2 regions of the Adlercreutzia sp. CNCM I-6215 genome follow, and region 2 is predicted to be linked to the other one. Evidence: riboswitches for the same ligand, from Rfam matches in the RefSeq annotation. Region 2 holds a riboswitch; the other holds the start of a gene.
What was found. Region 2 has a riboswitch for thiamine pyrophosphate ahead of ACW4LP_RS00440 (hydroxyethylthiazole kinase). Riboswitches for the same ligand answer to the same signal wherever they lie in the genome.
Positions count from the first base shown of each region.

Region 1: another riboswitch for thiamine pyrophosphate. It lies ahead of thiC (phosphomethylpyrimidine synthase ThiC); the one in region 2 lies ahead of ACW4LP_RS00440 (hydroxyethylthiazole kinase).

Region 1 covers NZ_CDRVMA010000019.1:6,649-16,386, reverse strand. Annotated here, with positions in the region: gene ACW4LP_RS11720 (FAD-dependent oxidoreductase) at 1-329, shown strand, start outside; gene thiD (bifunctional hydroxymethylpyrimidine kinase/phosphomethylpyrimidine kinase) at 509-1,360, opposite strand; gene ACW4LP_RS11710 (cysteine hydrolase family protein) at 1,466-2,062, opposite strand; gene thiE (thiamine phosphate synthase) at 2,178-2,849, opposite strand; gene thiC (phosphomethylpyrimidine synthase ThiC) at 3,106-4,455, opposite strand; TPP riboswitch at 4,445-4,570, opposite strand; gene ACW4LP_RS11695 (thiamine diphosphokinase) at 4,601-5,227, opposite strand; RNA gene rnpB (RNase P RNA component class A) at 5,406-5,780, shown strand; gene nrfD (NrfD/PsrC family molybdoenzyme membrane anchor subunit) at 5,878-6,849, opposite strand; gene ACW4LP_RS11680 (4Fe-4S dicluster domain-containing protein) at 6,921-7,580, opposite strand; gene ACW4LP_RS11675 (cytochrome c3 family protein) at 7,616-8,239, opposite strand; gene ACW4LP_RS11670 (FAD-dependent oxidoreductase) at 8,276-9,738, opposite strand, start outside.
Region 2 covers NZ_CDRVMA010000001.1:110,094-119,831, forward strand. Annotated here, with positions in the region: gene ACW4LP_RS00425 (aminotransferase-like domain-containing protein) at 1-498, shown strand, start outside; gene ACW4LP_RS00430 (ATP-binding protein) at 556-1,413, opposite strand; gene ACW4LP_RS00435 (MTH1187 family thiamine-binding protein) at 1,517-1,816, opposite strand; gene ACW4LP_RS00440 (hydroxyethylthiazole kinase) at 1,841-2,725, opposite strand; TPP riboswitch at 2,803-2,924, opposite strand; gene ACW4LP_RS00445 (MnmA/TRMU family protein) at 3,037-4,305, shown strand; gene ACW4LP_RS00450 (LysR family transcriptional regulator) at 4,357-5,283, opposite strand; gene cysK (cysteine synthase A) at 5,661-6,593, shown strand; gene ACW4LP_RS00460 (ATP-binding protein) at 6,714-8,369, shown strand; gene ACW4LP_RS00465 (helix-turn-helix transcriptional regulator) at 8,376-9,356, opposite strand; gene ACW4LP_RS00470 (cation diffusion facilitator family transporter) at 9,382-9,738, opposite strand, start outside.

The DNA of each region.
Region 1 (9,738 bases), on a different contig from region 2:
ACCAGATGGGCTGTGACAAAAACACGTTCGCGGCCACCGTCGAGCGCTACAACGAGATCGCCCGCAACGGCGAGGATCCCGACTTCGGCCGCATGATCTTCACCCCCGACAGCCCCATCGAGAACCCGCCCTTCTACGCCTCGCCGCGCACCTGGGCCGCCCATATCACCGAGGGCGGCGTGGTCACCGACGAGACCTCCCAGGTGCTGCGCGAGGACGGGACGCCCATCGAGGGCCTCTACGCCGCCGGCGAGGTTACCGTGGGCATGTCGGGCGTCAGCTCCATGGCCCTCGGCTACGCATGCGGCTCGGGCGTGTTCTCCGCCTAGCCCTCGACGAGCTCGGCCGCAGCGACACCGACGATCCTGGCCGCACGGCAGGCCCTCCCGCACTCCAGGCCGCCCTCCCGATCACCTACCGGGAAGGCGGCCTCGGCATTTTCCACCGCGGTGATGCCGGATGGGCTGCGGGAGGCGCCGGCCGGGATTCGCCGCATGCGGCAAGGCCCCTAGCAAGGAGGCTGGCCGTAGCGCCACATGTGGTTCAAAGGCCCGCTCCCCCGGCCGAGGTCCAGCCCTGCGCCCAGGGCGCCGGCCACATAGGCCTTGGCCTCGCGCACGGCCACGTCCACCGAGAAGCCCTGGGCGAGACCGCAGGCGACAGCCGACGACAGCGAGCAGCCCGTGCCGTGGGTGTTCGCCGTTTCCACACGCCGACCGCGCAGCCACACATGCTCGCCGCCGGCCATGCGCAGGTAGTCGTCGGCCGCATCGGGCGCACCCACCCCGTGGCCGCCCTTCACCATGATGGCAGGCACGCGGGGGGTCGCGTCCATATCGGGCGACGTCTCAGCCGCCGCGATGCAGCGCTCGGCGATAAGCTCGGCGGCGCGCTCCACGTCATCGGCGCTCGCGATCTTCATGCCCGCGAGCGCCTCGGCCTCGGGGATGTTCGGCGTGACGACGTCGGCGAGGGGGAACAGCTCGGCCACCAGCGCGTCCACCGCCGCATCGGCGATGAGCGCCGAGCCGGAGGTAGCCACCATCATCGGATCCACCACGATATTGCAGGCGTGATGGCGACGCAGCCCGTCGGCAATGGCCCGCACGATGTCCGGCGAGGACACCATGCCGATCTTCACCGCATCGGGGCGGATGTCGTCGAACACGGCGTCCATCTGGGCGCCCACGAAGGCGGGATCCACGTCCATCACCCCGAACACGCCCGTGGTGTTCTGGGCCGTGAGCGCCGTGATGACGCTCTCGCCGAACAGCCGGTGGGCGATGATGGTCTTCAAGTCGGCCTGGATGCCCGCCCCGCCGCTGGAGTCGGACCCGGCAATGGTGAGAACCGCTTTCATGGCGTTCCTTTCTCGGAAATATCGAATGCGCCTATCATAGGCCATAAAAGAAGGCGGGCACGAGCGCCCGCCTTTCTCTGGCAATCAACCGTCAAGCGGAGGCGCTTAACCCTCGATGAGGCGCACGGCCTCATCGGTATCGATGATCTTGGCCGCGTAGCAGGTCTTCATGTAATCGAGGCCGCTTTCCTGATCGCCCACCAGGAAGGTGGCCGTGGCGTCTTCCACCACGATGATGTTGAAGTTGTTGAAGTAGGCGTCGGCCACGGTGTGCTTCACGCAGATGTTGGTGTCCATGCCGCAGCAGATGAGCGTGTCCACACCCAGCTCGTTCAGCAGCAAGAGCAGCCCTGTCTGAAAGAAGCCGCTGTAGCGGCGCTTCTCCACCACGTAATCGGTCGGCTGCGGATCCAGAAGCGGCGAGGTCTGCGCCTCGGGCGTGCCGGCGATGCCGTGGGTGCCCCACAGCACCAGCTCGCGATCGAGACCGGGAATGTGGGCGTCGTTGGTGAAGATGACAGGCATACCCGCCGCGCGCGCCGCGGTCGTGAGCTTCGCCGTCTGTAGAATGGAGGGCAGAAGCACGGCCTCCAGAGGGCCGCCCGTGGGGTCCCCCAGCTCGTCGATGACGAGCAGCGCGCACTTCGCGCGGTCGATAGCGGTGAGGTCGATGAGGTCGTTGTTGTTCTCGTCGCCGAGCATGGAAGTTCCTTTCTCGCTAACGGGTCTTCCGATTCCCGTCCCGTTTCTCCCTGCGCGTTGCCCGAAGCCAGGAGCGCCGCCCCTTTCGCGGCTGCGGCAAGCAGGCGACCATGACTTAAATACTCAGGGTTTCTTCGATGATACGGGAAAGCTCGCGTGTTGCGGCCTCAATATCGTCAGCGGCGAAGATAGCGCTCACCACGGCGGCGCCGTCAACGTCCAGCTCGGACAGGCACGGCACCGTGGCGGCATTCACGCCGCCGATGGCGACGACGGGGATATCCACGGCTGCGACGATAGCGCGGAACTCCTCGGGTGCGAGCACCCCGGCCTCGGGCTTGGTGGCCGTGCCAGTCACGCCGCCGACGCCCAGGTAGTCGGCACCCGCCGCCTCGGCTGCCCGCGCCTGCTCCACCGTCTGGGTAGAGACGCCCACGATGGCGTCGGGGCCGAGCAGCGCCCGCGCTCGCTCGCAGGCCATGTCGTCCTGGCCTACGTGCACCCCATCGGCGCCCACGGCAAGCGCGCATTCCACGTCGTCGTTCACCACGAAGGGCACCCCGGCATCGCGGCAGAGCGCCAGCAGCTCGGCGGCCTCGGCCCGCAGCGCATCGCCGGTCGCCTGCTTGTCGCGCAGCTGCACGAAGGTCGCACCCCCGGCAAGCGCCGCTTCCACGCATTCCGCCAGCGTCCGCTCTCCGAGCCACGCGTTGTCCGTCACCGCGTACAGCTTCAAGGCACAGCGAATGGCCTCCGCCGACCACTTTCCACGTTCCCGTACAGGCATGTTCACTCCTTGTTCCAAACTGGGTGCTCGTTCTGGTCACTTTTTTCGAGTTGTTAGACATTGCGCAAGCGCGATGCCGAGCAAACAGGAGGAAACACTACGAAAATGCCTGGTCAGACCTTTTTAGTTCATTGTTTCCGCAAAATGCCCTGCTGAAAAAGTCTAACAACTCGATTTTTCTGCCTCGATAGGGGGCGAAGATCGACCCGACTCTGCGCCTCGCGCCCCATTCTCTTCCAGCGCCTCCTTGGCGCCCCTACTCCGCATCCAGGTCGACCACGAGACCGTCCATGATGTCGTTCACGGTCTTCATGGCGCACATCTTGCCGCACATGGTGCAGGTGCCCTCGGTGGAAGGCGGGGCGCTCTCGAAGACGGCGCGGGCGCGGGCCGGATCCAGCGACAGCTCGAACATCTCGTCCCAGGCCACGCGGCGCCGCGCATCACTCATGCGATTGTCGCGATCGCGCGCGCCGGGCACGCCTTTGGCGATGTCGGCGGCGTGGGCGGCGATCTTCGTAGCCACCAGCCCCTCGCGCACGTCGTTCGCGTCCGGCAGGCGCAGATGCTCGGCCGGCGTCACGTAGCAGAGGAAGTCGGCGCCGGCAGAAGCCGCGATGGCGCCCCCGATGGCCGCCGTGATGTGGTCGTAGCCCGGGGCGATGTCAGTCACAAGCGGCCCCAGCACGTAGAAGGGCGCCTCGTGGCACAGCCGCTTCTCCAGCTTCATGTTGGCGGCGATCTCATCGAGCGCCATATGCCCGGGGCCTTCCACCATCACCTGCACTCCGGCGTCCCAGGCGCGGCGCGTCAGCTTGCCAATTTCGATGAGCTCGGCGATCTGCCCGGCGTCCGTGGCATCGTAGCCGCTGCCGGGACGCATGGCGTCCCCAATGGAGATGCACACATCGTGCTCGTGCAAGATGGCGAGCACCTCGTCGTAGTACTCGTAGAAGGGGTTCTCGCGACCGGTGGCCTCCATCCAGGCGAAGATGAGGGAGCCGCCGCGGGACACAATGTTGGTAAGCCGCCCCGTCTCCTTGAACGACTCGATGACCCGGCGGTTCATGCCGGCGTGGATGGTGACGAAATCGACCCCGTCCTCGGCATGGGCGCGCACCACCTCCAGGAAGTCCTCGGGCGTGATGGCGATCAGCGCTTTTTCCAGGTAACCGATGGCGTCGTACATGGGCACGGTGCCGATCATAGCCGGCGACTTCTCAACGAGCGCGCGGCGGAAGGCGCGGGTCTTGCCGGAGTTGGAAAGATCCATGATGGCGTCAGCGCCCAGTTCCAGGGCCACGTCCACCTTCTCCCATTCCAGAGCCTCATCGGCCAGATCGCCCGAGATGCCGAGGTTCACGTTCACCTTCGTGGAGAGAGGGACGCCCTCCAGGGTGGAACCGACGCCGGCGGGCGCGAGGCTTGCGTGGTGGATGTTGGCCGGAATGGCGATGCGGCCGGTAGCCACGGCGGCGCGGATGTCCTCCGGCTCGCGACCCTCGGCGGCGGCAACGGCGGCCATTTGAGGCGTGACGACGCCGGCGCGGGCGAAGTCGATCTGCGTGATCGGCTGTGCTGCGTCGGCAGACTGGCTGTCAGTCATGAAAACTCCCTTCGTTGGCATTACCCATATCAAGTTTTGCGGGTCGGGGCGAATTCGGCGCCCCCTCTCAGCCTGCCCGGCCGCCACGCGGCTGCAAGCTCCCCAAGTCTATGGTTGTAGTGCCAGTATAGGGAACGGCACAGCGCTAGAGCGGCAAAAACACTGCCAGCGTGCCGCTTTCCAGGGCAATGCGGGCCGGCGTGCCGACAAGCTCGTTGGAAAGGCCCCAGCTCGTGCGGTTCGTGAGGGCCACGCCATCGAGGCCGTACTTCAAGCCTTCTTCCACGACCCCTGCAGAAACATCGGTCAGCGAGAACACCGACACGATACCGCTCGGCAACGCGGGAAGGCGCAGCTCGCCGGGGCCGACGAGAAACGCGATACGCTCGCGCTCCCCCACTGCGGCCACAGCGAGCCCCCGCTCGGCAAAGGAGGCCAAGAGCTGCAAGTTCGCCACCGTGTGGTCGAGCCGCCCCCCGAGCGCGCCGTACACCTCCACGGCATCGGCGCCGCGCGCGAGGGCCTCCTCCAAAGCCAATTCCATATCCGACGCGTCCTTCTCCGGCGAAAACGCCTTCACGGACATGCCCTCGGGCACGTATCCCAGCGAGTCGAAGTCGCCCATGGCCAGATCAGGCGCGCAGTCCACAGCTGCCAGGGAGGCAAACCCCCCGTCCACGGCGATGACCGCATCGAAGGCGCCCTCTTTCCAATGGGCGGCAAAGTGAGCGGCATTGAAATCCGATGCGCCAACTAATGCGACCGTGCTCAAAACATATCCTCCATTCACATTCACCATGTCATCCTTAAGCGAGCGCAAGTCGAAGGATCTCATTGCGGGGAGCCGCTAGATCCTTCGACCTCGTGCTGCGCGCTCCGCTCAGGATGACACGGTGTGTCACTCGTGTGGTTCGACCAGGGTGAAGCAAGTTCTGCTACAATACCACAGGCGAGCGAGCCAGACGGCCGCGTACCCTTTCAGGGTGCGAGGAAAGTCCGGGCTCCGCAGGGCAAGATGCCAGCTAACGGCTGGGCGGGGCGACCCGACGGATCAGTGCCACAGAAAAGAAGACTCCCCTGCTCGGAACATGCTGCGATGCGCAGCATGCGCGACACAGGAGAAAAGCTGAAACGGTGCGGTAAGAGCGCACCAGCGCGGCGGCAACGTCGCGGCTTGGTAAACCCCATCTGGAGCAAGCGCAAATAGGAGCGCCATACGGTGGCCCGCCGTGCGCTCGGGTTGCGTGCTAGAGGCGCGGGGCGACTCGCGTTCGAGATAAATGGCCGTCCCAAGACAGAACCCGGCTTACAGGCCCGCTCGCCTTTCTGTTTGCACTGCCTCTCCATGAATCAAAACGGTCCACTGCGACTACGCAGCGGACCGTTTTTAAGGAAGGGGATCACCCAAAGGGGTCGAGGGGGCTATCCGAGTAACTGCGACACCGCATCAATTACCGGGTCGGCATGAAGGCCGGCCATAACGATGATGAAGCGCAGAGCGCAGCCGCCGATCATGGCGCCCAAAGCACCCCAGAGCGTGGCGCCCTGGGCCTTGTCGGACTTGCCCACCAGGGCGACAAGCGCCGCCGCAAGGGGGCAGACCAGTCCAACCAGGACGACCAGCGCCCAGAACGGCAGAGCCAGATCGCCTCCGATGATGAGTGCGGCCGATTGGGCGGCAACGGCGGCCTCGTGGGACTCCTGAACCGGCGAGCCCGCCATGGAGACCAAAAGGAGGGCCAACACTGCCAGCTCCAACACCACCAGCGCCACGACCGCGTACTCCAAAATGCGGTTCGTCTCCTTGGAAAGCGCGGCCTTCTTACGGTTGGCCAGCGCGATAACCTCCACCAGAGCCACGCCGGTATCCAGCGCCGACACCGTGAACAAGCACGGCAGGAGCAATGTGTTCCAGAGCGGAACACCCGGAGCGCTCATGAGCAGAATGCCCGTGTACACCGCCACGCAGAAGCCCAGCACGCAGCTGACGACGCCTAACGCGCGCGCCAGCTTCGGCGCATACCCGTCGAAGCCCTTGATGCGCTTCGCCAAAGCCCCGGCCGTCTTCTCCCAGACGACGATGGCCTCAAGAGCGAATACCACGAGAGCCGCGAACACGATCCAGGCGCCGAAGGTCATCCACGAGCCGAAGTTCGAGAAGCTCTGCCACATCATCATACCGCGCAAGGGCGTGATGAGCTCGCTCAAAAGCAGCAGCAGGCCCACGGCGAGGCAGACAACAGCGGCCACAAGCGACGCGAACACCGTGGAGCGCGCCTTGTCGCCCTCCCTGAAGTACACCACCATGGCAGCGATGAACGCGCCGGCGCCCATGCCGCCCAAAAACAGGTACAGGGCGGGCTGCCAGCCCCAAATATCTTGCAATCCTTCCATTCTCTCTCCTTAGCACGAAATGGTTTTCACGGTGGGGCGCGGCACTCAGGCGCGCCCCGGTCATCTATCGGCTAGGCCAAATAGAAGGACGGTTTCGTGGACGCCTCCACCACCTTGGCGTCGGGACACTGGGCCAGAAGCTCGTCTACCGTGCCGAAGTGAAGCGCCCCGAACTTGCAGGCCTCGGCGCAACGCGGGGCGTTGCCCGGGCGCGTGCCGCCCAGGGTGCAGCAGTCACACTTGTCCATAGCGGCCGAGCTGTAGGTGGGCACGCCGAAGGGGCAGGCCTGGTAGCAGTACTTGCAGCCGATGCAGCGATCCTTATCGACGTAGACCACCCCGTCCTCCGCCTTCTTGATGGCTCCGGCAGGGCACACCGACGCGCAGGCCGGCTCCTCGCAGTGCATGCAGGACGTCGACACAAACAGCGCCTCGCCGTCTTTCTCGTACTTGGTAATGTGGCGGCGAGCCGGGCGCGATTCGGGGGTCTTGTTGAACTTGCGACAAGCCTCAACGCAAGCTTGGCAGTTGAGACAATTGTGCGGCTTCACGAGAAAGCCCACGCGGCCAGCGTAGGGACCCGTTTCCCTGCCGCCCTCGGCCCGACCCTCGTCTTCGGCGTGTGCCGCGTCCACCATGAAGATGCACGCTCCACCGGCGGCAAGAAGGGAAGCGGCCGCCGCGATCTTCACAGCGCTGCGTCTATCGAGAGCAGTCGTCGAGATACTCATCTTACGCACTCCTTTTCAATGATTCGCGGAGCCGCCTAGTGGCAGGTACCGCACTCGTAAACGTTCTCGTGGTGGCAGCTGAGGCACTTGTCGGTGGCTGTTTGATAGGCCTCCCCCTCCTTGTGCGTCAGATGGCAGTCGGAGCACTTGATGTCCCCGTGGGAAGTGCCCACATTGTGAATCTCATGAGGGTTCACCGTCGTGCCGTTGGCATCCACCAAAAGCTTGTCGTCGGGAATGTTCGCGATCATCTCGTCATAGTTGTGGCAGTCTTCGTTCAAGCAGGTCTGATCGGTCACCTCTGTGCGCTTCAGACTGTCGGCCTCCTTGCTGTCAGCCGAAAGCTTGCGGTGGGCCCCCTCCAGAGCCTTATCCTTCGTATGGCAATCGAGGCAGCCAATGTCCTGGTGGTCCTCGATGCCGGCAAGGCAGAGCTCGTTTTGAGCGGAGGCCACTTCCGAGTCATGGCAGGCATCGCATTCCGACTCCTCGGTCAGCTTGAACTTCACCTTGTCCTTAGGTGTGGCTTGAACAGACGTTATGCCGTTCCAGTCAATCGCGCTTCCTGTGGAAGAGAGTGCCTGCTGCGCACAGCCGGCCAGCGCCGCCACGAGCGCCACGCCCAAAAGCATGCTGCCCAGAAATAGTTTCTTGTTCATGATGGTACCGTCCTTGTTCTCGCTATTGAGCCGAAATTACTCGAGATCAAAGTCCCACGGCTCCAGCTCGGCGATGCTGCTGATCGCCACGCCGGCCTGGCCCCAGCAGCCGTTGACGGCGATAGGCTGCATATAGGTGACCACGTTGCCGATGTTGCCCGCGCTGTACAAACGGGGAATGGGCTCGTTGCGCCATGTGAGCGTGCGACCGTACTCGTCGGTGGTCAGACCGCCGATGGTGTAGATAATGGAAGGCGCAAGCTCGATGGCGTAGTAAGGGCCATCGCCCAAAGGAGCCATCTTCTCGGGGTTGCGGCCAAAGGCATCGACTCCGGCAGCGCAATCGGCATTGTACTTGTCGATGGAGGCCTGCAGCTTCTCAGCGCTGATGCCGATGGCCTCGGCGATGTCCGCCACCGTCTCGCCGCGCATGATCCAGCCCTTCTCGAGCTCGGCCTGGTTGTCCGCGCTCCAGATGTAGCCGCCCACCTCCTCGGGCATGCAGTTGGCCCAGCTGCAACCAGCGTTGGCGTTACCCAAGGTGAAGGCATCAAAAGTCGCCTGATCCACGATCTCGAACATCGAGGAGTTCACATAATGGGCACCGTCGGCGCGGCACTGCATCATGTCGCCTTCGAAGTCGAACAGCGGCAAAGTGGATTTATTGTGGGTGAACGAGCAGAACTCGTCGATGAACCGGTCGCCGTTCTGGTTGACGATCATGACGCTGCCGTTGTCGGGGGGCAAACAGAACATGCCCGTACCGATCTCCTTGCTAGCCGCTTTGGAAGTAAGGTACATGATCTCGTAGCCCTTGGCCAACTTGGAGAGCTTCGCCCCCAGCTCGCCAGCCATAATGAGGCCGTCGCCCGTCAGATGGGGCGAGCCGACCGAGAAGTAATCCATGCCCATGAGGTGAAAGTTCGCCATGAGCTCCTTATTCATGGTATAGGCGCCTGTGGCCAGAAGCACGCCGTAATGCGCCTTCACATTGAGGGGCTCGTCCTTGGTGCCGGCCACCACGCCAACCACCTCCCCCTCGTCGCTGGTGATGAGAGATAAGCCCGGGGTCTCGTAGAGAATCTCGGCCTCGGCGTCGATCGCCGCCTGCAGCAGTCCCTTGTAGATGCCCGGGCCCGCGCCATCGATGACCACATAGGGCTGATCGGCCCACTCCATGTACTTGTGGGCAACGAGCCAATCGATGGCGTCGGTACCGTACTCGTCGATGCCGTAGACCAGATCCTCGTTGGCTTCACCGAACGAGCCAGTGCTCATCAGCACGTTGGGATCAGTCGATATGGGGAACAGATAACCGCCGCAGCAGCGCACATCGCCGCCGGCCGACTCCTCGGGCTGCTTTTCCAGCACAATAGCGGAGAGGTTGTTGTCGTAGGCTTGCACGGCGGCCCAAAGCCCCGCCGCACCGCCGCCCACGATGACGACGTCGGCCTCCTTGTCCCACTTAATGCCGGTGGTGTCCTGCTTCGCGTAGGCCT
Region 2 (9,738 bases):
GAGTCGGGGGACTACGAGCGCCATGTCAATCGCCAGCGGACGCGTTACCGGCGGTTGCTGAGCGCGCTGATTGACGCACTGGCGGCGTCTTCGGCCGGCGATCATTTGCACTTTGCCAATGCGGGCGCCGGGCTGCACTTTCTCATGGAAGTGAGGGGCGTCGAAGGAGATAAGAGAGATGGCGCGACTTTCGAGGAGCGCGTGGCCCGGCGCGCTGCGATTCGGGGTGTGCGCCTGGCGCCTTTGGGCCGTTATCGGTTCACGGGTTGCGAGGCGGGCGCTCCTGGGCTCAGCTCGAACGAAACGGTAGGCTGCCGGTGCGAGGCTCGCGAAGTCGAGGGTGCCCGAAGGGTATGCGACGAGGTGCGGTCTGGGTGCAGCGAGGGGAGGGGTCGGCGCCGTCCCGCCTTCGTGATGAGCTTCTCTTCCTTGGAAGAAGAGACGATCCCGGAGGTAGCCGGGATCGTCTCGGAGGCGGTTATGGTCGAGCTGGGCTGACCTGGTCATCCTCGATGAGCTAGGGGGCGCATTCAATCAAGTGCGCGTCGGTTGTTTCTAGCCGATGACGTCGCCGTTGACGGCGAAGGTGACCACTTCGAAGGGGATGTCCTTGCCCGACTGGGCGCAGGCCTCGGCGGCGGCGCGCTCGAGGCCGCCGCAGCAGGGCACCTCCATGCGGGCGACGGTGACCGAGGTGATGTCGTTGGCGGCGATGATGGCGGCGAGCTTGTCGGTGTAGGAGCCCTCGTCCAGCTTGGGGCAGCCGATGATGGTGACGTTGCCGCTCATGAAGCGCTCGTGGAAGCTGGCGCAGGCAAACGCGGTGCAGTCGGCGGCGATAAGCAGCCCGCGGCCCTGGTAGTAGGGGGCCTGCACCGGTACGAGCTTGATCTGGCACGGCCACTGAGCCAAGCGGTTCGGCAGAGCGGCGGCCACGGCGGAAAGCGCGTCGGTGGCGCCGGTAGCGGCCGGAGCGGCGGTGCGAGCAGCCGGTACAGGAGCGGCTGGTGCCGGGGCTCCGTCCAGGGAGCGGCTGCGGGAGCCGGGACAGCCGCCATGGTGCGCGGGCGACGGTGCCGGCTTCGGGGCGTCATCGATGAGCGTGCGGGCGGCCGAGCCGGGGCAGCCGCCATGGGGCGCAGCCGGAGCGCTGCTGGACATGCCGCTGTTGTTACGGGCGGCCAGGTGCGCGGCGACGGCGGCCTCATCGTAAGGGGCGGCTTCGCGTTCGATAAACGTGATGGCGTCGGTGGGGCAGGCCGGCAGGCAGTCGCCCAGCCCGTCGCAATAGTCATCGCGTACCAGGCGCGCCTTGCCGTCGACCATGGCGATGGCGCCCTCGTGGCACGCGTCGACGCACAGGCCGCAGCCGGTGCACTTGTCCTCGTCGATGTGAATAATTTTGCGGAGCATGGAACCTCTTTCGCTTCGTGTCGTATTTCGGGCAGCATCATAGCGGGCCAACGCGAAAGCGCAAGGGCCTCCATGGAGATGATGGAAAGTTGTGGACGAACCCCTACTCGGTCAGCAGTGTCTCCACCTTCTCGACCTTGGTGTGCAGGGTGTCGCTGTGCCCCGGGCGGATGTCGGCCTTCAGGATTACCTCGGTGCGGATGCCCTGATCGGCGAGGATCATGGTCGCGTCGCGTACGACGGCCATGACCTCGTCCCAGTCGCCCTCGATCTCGGTGAACATGGAGGTGGTGCGGTGGGGCAGGCCGGAGTCGCGGATGACGCGGACGGCCTCGGCCACATAGGGCGCGAGCTCGTCTCCCACGCCAAAGGGCGCGATGGCAACGGCAACAAGCGTGTTCATAGGAATCTCCTTTTGCTTCTCGGCTTATGCGGCTGATGTGCTGGTGAGTTCCAGGGGCGCTTCGGCCACTTCCTCGGCGGTGAGGTTGTAGAGGGCGTCGAGGAAGGCGACTTGGAAGCTGCCGGAGCCGTTGCAGGTTTCGGCAGCGTGCAGGCCGGCCAGGTTGTAGGCGGCCGTTGCGGCGAGCGCCGCCACGAAGGGATCGGCCACGCAGGCGTAGACCGCGCACACGCCCCCCAGCGAGCAGCCGGAGCCGGTGATGCAGGTCATGAGGGGCGATCCGCCGGAAAGGCGCGCCACCTGGGCGCCGTCGGTGACAAGGTCGGTAGTGCCGGAGACGGCCACGGCCCCTCCCGTGAAGCGGGCGCACGCCACGGCGGCGCGCTCGGCGGCGTCCACAGAGTCGGTACTGTCCACTCCGCGGGGACCGTCGCCGGAAGCGTCTTCGGCCGCGTCGTTCCCGAGTCCCCACAGCTCGGCCACGGCGATGATCTCCGAGGCGTTACCGCGCAGGATAGCGGGGGGATTCTCGCGCGCGGCCTCGATGAGCTGGGTGCGCAGGCTGCCGATGCCGATGCCCACCGGGTCGAGCACCCAGGGCTTGCCCGCCGCCGCGCAGGCCCGCGCCGTGGCGGGAACCGTTTGCTCGTAGACGGACAGCAGGGTACCCAGGTTAATGTACATGGCCCCTCCCAGGGCTGCGACGCATTCGCCCTCGTCGGGCAAATACACCATGGCCGCCGAGCCGCCGACGGCGAGCTGGGCGTTGGCGACGAAGTTCTGGGTCACGGTGTTGGTGATGGAAGGTGCGAGCGGGTTCGTCTCGCGCACCTCGTGCACGGCACGGGCCATGAGCGCTCGCAGTTCCGCCTCGGTGCGGGCGGTGGGATTGGTGGAAGGTTCGATCACGACGATTCCTTTCCGGAAGCCGGAGTACTGGCTGCGAGTTGCGCCAAAAAAGGCGCTCCCCGCAGGAAGCGCCCCGTGTGCTTGGTGAGCATGCTCCCTACGACAGTGTTAGCTGACAGGTTCGAAGGGTTGGGCGCCTGCGCCCTCTCAACCACGGGGTGGCTTTACGTGCCGCCGGGTGGTACCCCTGCATGGGACGCAGCGTAGCATGTTTTGACGCCGCGTTCGGCCGGCGAGGTTTCGTGCGCCGCTTGAGAGGTGGGGAAAAGAGGGAAAGCGGGCGAGGGCCGCGCTGTGCTATGATGCGCCCCATGACTTTCGGAAATGACAGAGAGGCGGCTGCGGTGCCCGGGGCGTCCGGCGTGATGGCGGCGATGTCGGGGGGCGTCGATAGCTCCGTGTGCGCGCTGCTGTTGCAGGAAGCGGGCTATGCCGTGCGTGGCGCGACGATGGTCTTGCGAGACGGAGGGGCCGGGCGAGAAAGCACGGCCGCCGTAAGCGCCCTGGGCGAGCATGCGCTTTGCGCGGGGTCGACGTGCGGATCGTCGCGCGATGTAGAAGATGCGCGGGCGGTGTGCCGGCGTCTTGGCATTCTCCACGATGCCTTCGAACTGCGCGATCGCTTCGATGCGGCGGTGGTGCGTCCGTTCTGCGACGCCTATCTGGCCGGCCGCACGCCCAACCCCTGCATCGACTGCAACCGGTTCCTGAAGTTCGAGGCGCTGCAAAAGCGCCGTCGTGAGATGGGGCTCGATTACGTGGCCACGGGGCACTACGCTCGGCGCCGTTGGGACGAGGCGACCGGGCGCTGGCAGCTTCTGCGGGCAAGCGACCCCGTCAAGGACCAGAGCTACGTGCTGTACCATCTTACCCAGGATACGCTGGCCCACATGCTGTTCCCCTTAGGCGAGCTGACCAAAGACGAGGTGCGCGAGCTGGCCCGCGCCCACGGCTTCGTCACGGCGGAGAAGCCCGAGAGCCAGGACATCTGCTTCGTCCCCGACGGCGACTACGCGGGGTTCATCGAAGGCTGGTGCCGGACACGTTGCTGCGAGGGAGAGGCCCCGTGCGTGCCCTTGGCGGTTGCGGCCGAGGGCGGACCAAGGTCCGCCCCTACGGGGTCGGGTTCGGTTGCTGCTTCGGTTGCAACCGCTTTCGAGCCGGGCGAGATCGTGAACCGGGAAGGACGCGTTCTCGGGGAGCATGCGGGGCTCATCCGCTACACCATTGGACAGCGCAAGGGCATCGGCGTGGCGGCTCGCGAGCCGCTGTACGTGCTGGGGAAGGACGCGTCCGCCAACCGGCTCGTCGTCGGCTTCAAAGACGAACTGCTCAGCTCAGGAGTGGTGGCTTGCGATGTGAATCTCATCAGCGGAGGCGTTTTGGAAGGCCCGCGCAAGGTGCAGGTGAAGACTCACTACCGCCAGCGACCGGTGCTGGCAACAGCCGAGCAGACCGGCCCCGACGAGCTGACGGTCACCTTCGAAGAACCTCAACGCGCCGCCGCCCCCGGCCAGGCCGCTGTCCTCTACGAAGGCGACGTCGTCCTCGGCGGCGGCACCATCGCGAGGACCTTCTAGGCCGCCCGGGAGGGAACAGAGGCAGGGGGATGCTGCCCGCGCTGCTTCGGCCTACAGCCCGGCGAGGCCGATTTGGTAGCCTTCCACGAACAGGCTCAGCTTCTCGATGTAGCTGGCGGCAAGGGGGGAGAGCTGCCGCTCGTTGTGAACGATGTAGCCCACGCGCATGAGTTCCTTGGTCTGCAGGGGCACGCTGGCGATGCCGGTGTACATCTCGCTGGAGAGCACGCCGGAGGAGATGGTGTAGCCGTCATGATGGGCGAGCAAGTTCGACAAGGTCCCGCGGTCGCTCACGGAGATGCACTTCTTGTGCGGCAGCTCGGCCAAGGGTTCCTCGGAATAGAAGAACGAGTTGTTCGCGCCCTGCTCGAAGGCGTAGCGGGGGTAGTCCTCCAGATCCTCTACGGTCACCTCGGTGCGCGAGGCTAGGGGGTGCTTGTCGCTGACGAACACGTGGGGCTGCGCGGTGAACAGCAGGTTGAAGGAGAGGTTCGCGTCGGAAAGGGCGTGCCCGATGACGCTCTCGTTGAACGTGGAGAGGTACAGCACGCCCAGATCGCTGCGGAAGTCGCGCACGTCCTCGATGACCTCGGAGGTGCGGGTCTCGCGCAGGCTGAAGTTGTAACTGGTGCCCTCGTATTCCTCGGCCAGTTCCAGGAACGCCTCCACGACGAACGCGTAGTGCTGGGAGGTGATGGAGAGCTTTTGCGCCGCCTCGCCGCCGCGGCCGGAGTAGCGCTGCTCCATGAGGTCGGCCTGCTCCACCACTTGGCGCGCGTAACCCAATAGCTCGATGCCGTCGCTCGTGAGTGTGATGCCGCGGTTGGAACGCTCGAAGATGGTGACGCCGGTTTCGCGCTCGATGTCGCGCACGGCCACCGACAGGCTCGACTGGGACACGTACAGCGTGTGTGCCGCCGCCGAGATGGAGCCGTGGTTCGCGATGGCGATGAGGTAGCGAAGTTGCTGCAGGGTCATGGGAAGCTCCTATGGCGGGTTGGAATTCAAGTCTAGGGAACTGCTAGGTATTATACGGCCGCCGAGCGACGATGGAAGGGGGAACTTGACGGTTCGCGACGGTTTTCTCGGCCGCGTCGCCATCGGAAACCGCTATGGCGCGGGCCGTTGACGAAGCGGGGGCATTCAGTAGGATGGGGGCAATGCACCTCCTCGTCGGTCGGGAACGCGGGGAATTCTGATTCGCTCAGACAGTCCTCGCTGGTATCGAAGGCGCAGCAGGCATTGCGCTTCCCTGCATCATTGTGCCTTCGATACCATCTGCGGAACTCGCTCGGTCAGAACACCCCGCGCTCCCGACCGGTAGTCGACTTTGCCTCAACCAGAAAGGACCTGCCATGACCGTCCGCAAGAACATCACCGAGCTGATCGGGCATACGCCGTTGGTGGAGCTGACCAACTACGAGCGCGCCCACGAGCTGCCCGCCACGCTCATCGGGAAGGTGGAGTCGTTCAACCCCACCGGCTCGGTGAAGGACCGCGCCGCCCAATCGATGATCGACGCCGCCGTGGAGGCCGGGGTCCTCGACGACGAGACGGTCATCATCGAGCCCACCTCCGGCAACACCGGCATCGGCCTTTCTGCCATCGCCGCCGTGCGGGGCAACCGCATCATCATCGTCATGCCCGAGACCATGTCCGTGGAGCGGCGCAACCTCATGCGCGCCTTTGGGGCGGAGCTCGTGCTCACCGAGGGCGCCAAGGGCATGAAGGGCGCCATCGAGGAGGCCGAGCGGCTGGCGGCGGAGATTCCGAACTCGTTCATTCCCTCGCAGTTCTCCAACCCGGCGAATCCGGCCGTGCACGAGCGCACCACCGGCCCGGAGATCTGGGAGGACACCGATGGCGCGGTGGATATCCTCGTGGCCGGCGTGGGCACCGGCGGCACGCTGTCGGGCACCGGGGCCTATCTGAAGGCGCAGAACCCGGCCATCCAGGTGGTGGCCGTGGAACCGGCCGGATCCCCCGTGCTCTCCGAGGGCCGCGCCGGCGCCCACAAGATTCAGGGCATCGGCGCCGGGTTCGTGCCCGAGACGCTGGACACCGCTATCTACGACGAGGTCATCGCCATCGAAGACGAGGAGGCCTTCGAGGCCGGGCGCGAGCTGGCTGCCCATGACGGACTGCTCGTGGGCATCTCCTCGGGCGCGGCCGTGGCGGCGGCGGCGAAGTTGGCGCGCCGGCCCGAAAACGTGGGCAAGAACATCGTCGTCATCCTGCCCGACACGGGCGAGCGCTACCTTTCCACCGCCATGTTCGATTTCTCGTAAGCCTTCCACGTTTCTCTTTCGTTACAAATTCGTGGGCTCATCGACAGCTTCGGGGGCGCTGGGCAACGGCCGTGGTAGCATACGGAAAGCACCTTTTCGACCGACAGAAGAAAGCAGCACATGGCAACCTCGGCGCCCTCCATATTCCCCGCTTTAGCCCAGCTCGACATCGGCGACGTTCTCGCTCATATGCCAGGCGGCTTTTTCGTCTACCATGCTGATGGCGACGAGGCGGTGGTCTACGTCAACGAGGCCTGCCTGCGCATCTTCGGCTGCGCTGACGAGGAGCAGTTCGTCGCGCTGACGGGCGGCACCTTCCCCGGCATGGTGCACCCCGAGGACATCGAGGCCGTGGAGCACTCCATCAGCCGTCAGATTCAGGCCGACCGGTACTCCATGGACTACGTGGAGTACCGCATCATCCGCCGCGACGGCTCGGTGCGTTGGATAGAGGACTACGGCCACCACGTCACGTTGGACGCGGGCGAGTTCTTCTACGTGTTCATCAACGACGCCACGGACAAGCTGCGCGAGCGGGCCGACGAGCTGGAGGCGGTGAACGCCCAGCTGCGCGAGGCCTATGCCCGCGAGCTCGAGCACCGTACCATGCTGCGCAACGCCCTTTCCGAGGCCGAGGCCGCCAACGTGGCGAAAAACACGTTCCTCTCGAACATGTCCCACGACATCCGCACGCCGTTGAACGCCGTGGTGGGCTACGCGTCGCTCATCTCGGCCCATGGCGGCGAGGCCGAGCGGGTGCGCGCCTACAGCGACAAAGTGCTGGCCGCTTCCGAGCAGCTGCTCGACGTGGTGAACGAGGCGCTGGAGATCAGCCGCATGGAAGCGGGCCATGTGCAGCTGGCCGAGGCGGAATGCTCGCTTTCCGAGCTGGTTCTGCAGGCGCGCATGGACATGGTGGATCTGGCGGACCGCGCCGACGTCACCCTGGCCTGCGACATTGAGCCTCTGGCCCACGATCGCGTGCTCGTGGATGCCGTGCGCCTGTCCCACGTGCTCACCCAGCTGGTGGACAACGCCATCAAGTACTCGCCGGCTGGCAGCACCGTGCGCATCAGCGTGGCCGAGAACGCCGGCGCGCCCCAGGGCTTTGCCAGCTTCCGCTTCGTCGTGGCCGATAAGGGCGTAGGGATGGAGCCCGCGTTCATGGAGCGCATGTTCATGCCCTTCGAACGGGAGAGCAACACCACGGCTTCGGGCGTTCAGGGCACGGGACTCGGGCTCACCATCGTGCGCAACGTGCTCGATCTTATGGAAGGCGAGCTCGCCGTGGAAAGCGCGCCGGGGGAGGGCTCCACTTTCACCGTGGACGTCACCTTCCGCCAGGCTCCCGCCGACGTGGCCGCCGAGGCGCCGCGTCCGAGCCGCGGGCGGGGCCCGGTGCACCGCATTCTGCTCGTGGAGGACAACGAGCTCAACCGCGAGATCGCCTGCTGTCTTCTGGACGACGCGGGCTATGCGGTGGACACGGCGGAAAACGGCGAGGTGGCCGTGGGGATGATCGAAGATGCCGATGCGTGCGCCTACGACTTGGTGCTCATGGACATTCAGATGCCGGTCATGGACGGCTATGCCGCCACCCGCGCCATCCGCGCGCTGTCCGACCCGCTGCGCGCGTCGCTGCCCATCATCGCCGTGAGCGCCAACGCGTTTTCCGAGGACCGCAAGCGCTCGCTGGAATGCGGCATGGATGCGCATCTTCCCAAGCCGCTCGACGTTCACCGTCTTCAGTCCCTCATCGAGAAGGTCGTGCATTAGACGATTCTAGTAGCTGTCGGCGATGTCTCTCAGGTAGTCAGCGTACTGGCGGGCCAGGGCACTGGGGGCCTCTAGGCGCACGGCGGTGCCGAACTGGGCGAGCCAGCCGAAGAACACGGGGCTGGCGGCCACGGTGACGTGCACGCGGGCATGGGTCGCATCCACCGGCGCGCTTTCCACGTCCTTGCCGAAGCGGTCGATAATGGCGCTCATGACCGATTCCTCCACCAGCAGCGTCGCCGGCGTCGTCTCGCCGCCGAACATGGAGAACGTGCGAGAAGTGTAGGCCGCCGCATCGAAGGTGGCGATGCGCTCGTTGCGCACGGCCGCCTCGTCGGTGATGCGCAGCCCCTGCATGCGATCGACGCGGTAACTGGGGAAGGAGTCGTGCTTCTCGTTGTAGGCGATGAGGTAGTAGCAGCCCTCGGAGTAAATGAGGCACACCGGCGTCTCGCAGTAGATGCGGCCGCCCCCTTGGGGCTGTGGGCGCTTGTTCACGTCGTGCTTCACGTAGCGGAAGGCCACCTGCCGGTGGCGGCGGATGGCCTCGTGCAAGGTGTCCACGTGATGGAACACCGATTCGTTCTGCATCTTGATGCGGCCTTCCACGTGCACGTTCTTGGAAAGCGCGGCGGCCTGGTGGCAGGAGCCCAGAGACGCCAGCCCTTCGGTGAGGCGATGGGCCATGCGAACCGTGAGAAAGCGCGAGGACTGCACGGCGTCGGTGAGCAGCATGAGCTCGGCGGCGGTGAAGGTGTGCGAGACGAGGGCGTAGCTGACCGGGTACGTGGGAAGCTTCGCGATGTCGAGACCGAAGTCGCGAAGGGCGTCCAAGTCGCGGTACACCGATTTGCGCTCGGCCTCGATGCCCGCCTCGGCCAGCCCGGCGATGATTTCGGGGCAGGTGAGGCCGTGGCTCTCGTCGGTGCGCTCGTAGAGCATCTTGGCGAGGTTGAGCAGCTTCAGTTTCTGGCTCTCGCCCGCCATCGTGCGCCCCTTTCCCCATGATCGCCTACGTTGGCTGATCGTCTTCGTAATCGTGGTCGATGACGACATTGTAGGTGTAATCGGGATATTTTTCCTTCAGATGGGCGATTATTTTGTCGCGGATGGCGTCGTCGTCGGCCTTAAAGCCTATGACCAAATCGAAGTAGACGGTCGAGGTTTTCTCGTCTACGTAGAAGCCGTGCACCTGCAGGATCGCCGGGTCGCTTTTCGCGAGGGCGTCGAGGTCGGCATGCAGAGGGGCGAAGGCGCCGGTGGTGTTCTCGGCGTAAATGCCCACGGTGGTGAGGATGCCGAACTTCTCGGTGAGTCCTTCGCTGATCTGGCGGGTGAGGGCGTGGATGTCGCGGGCGCACATATCGTC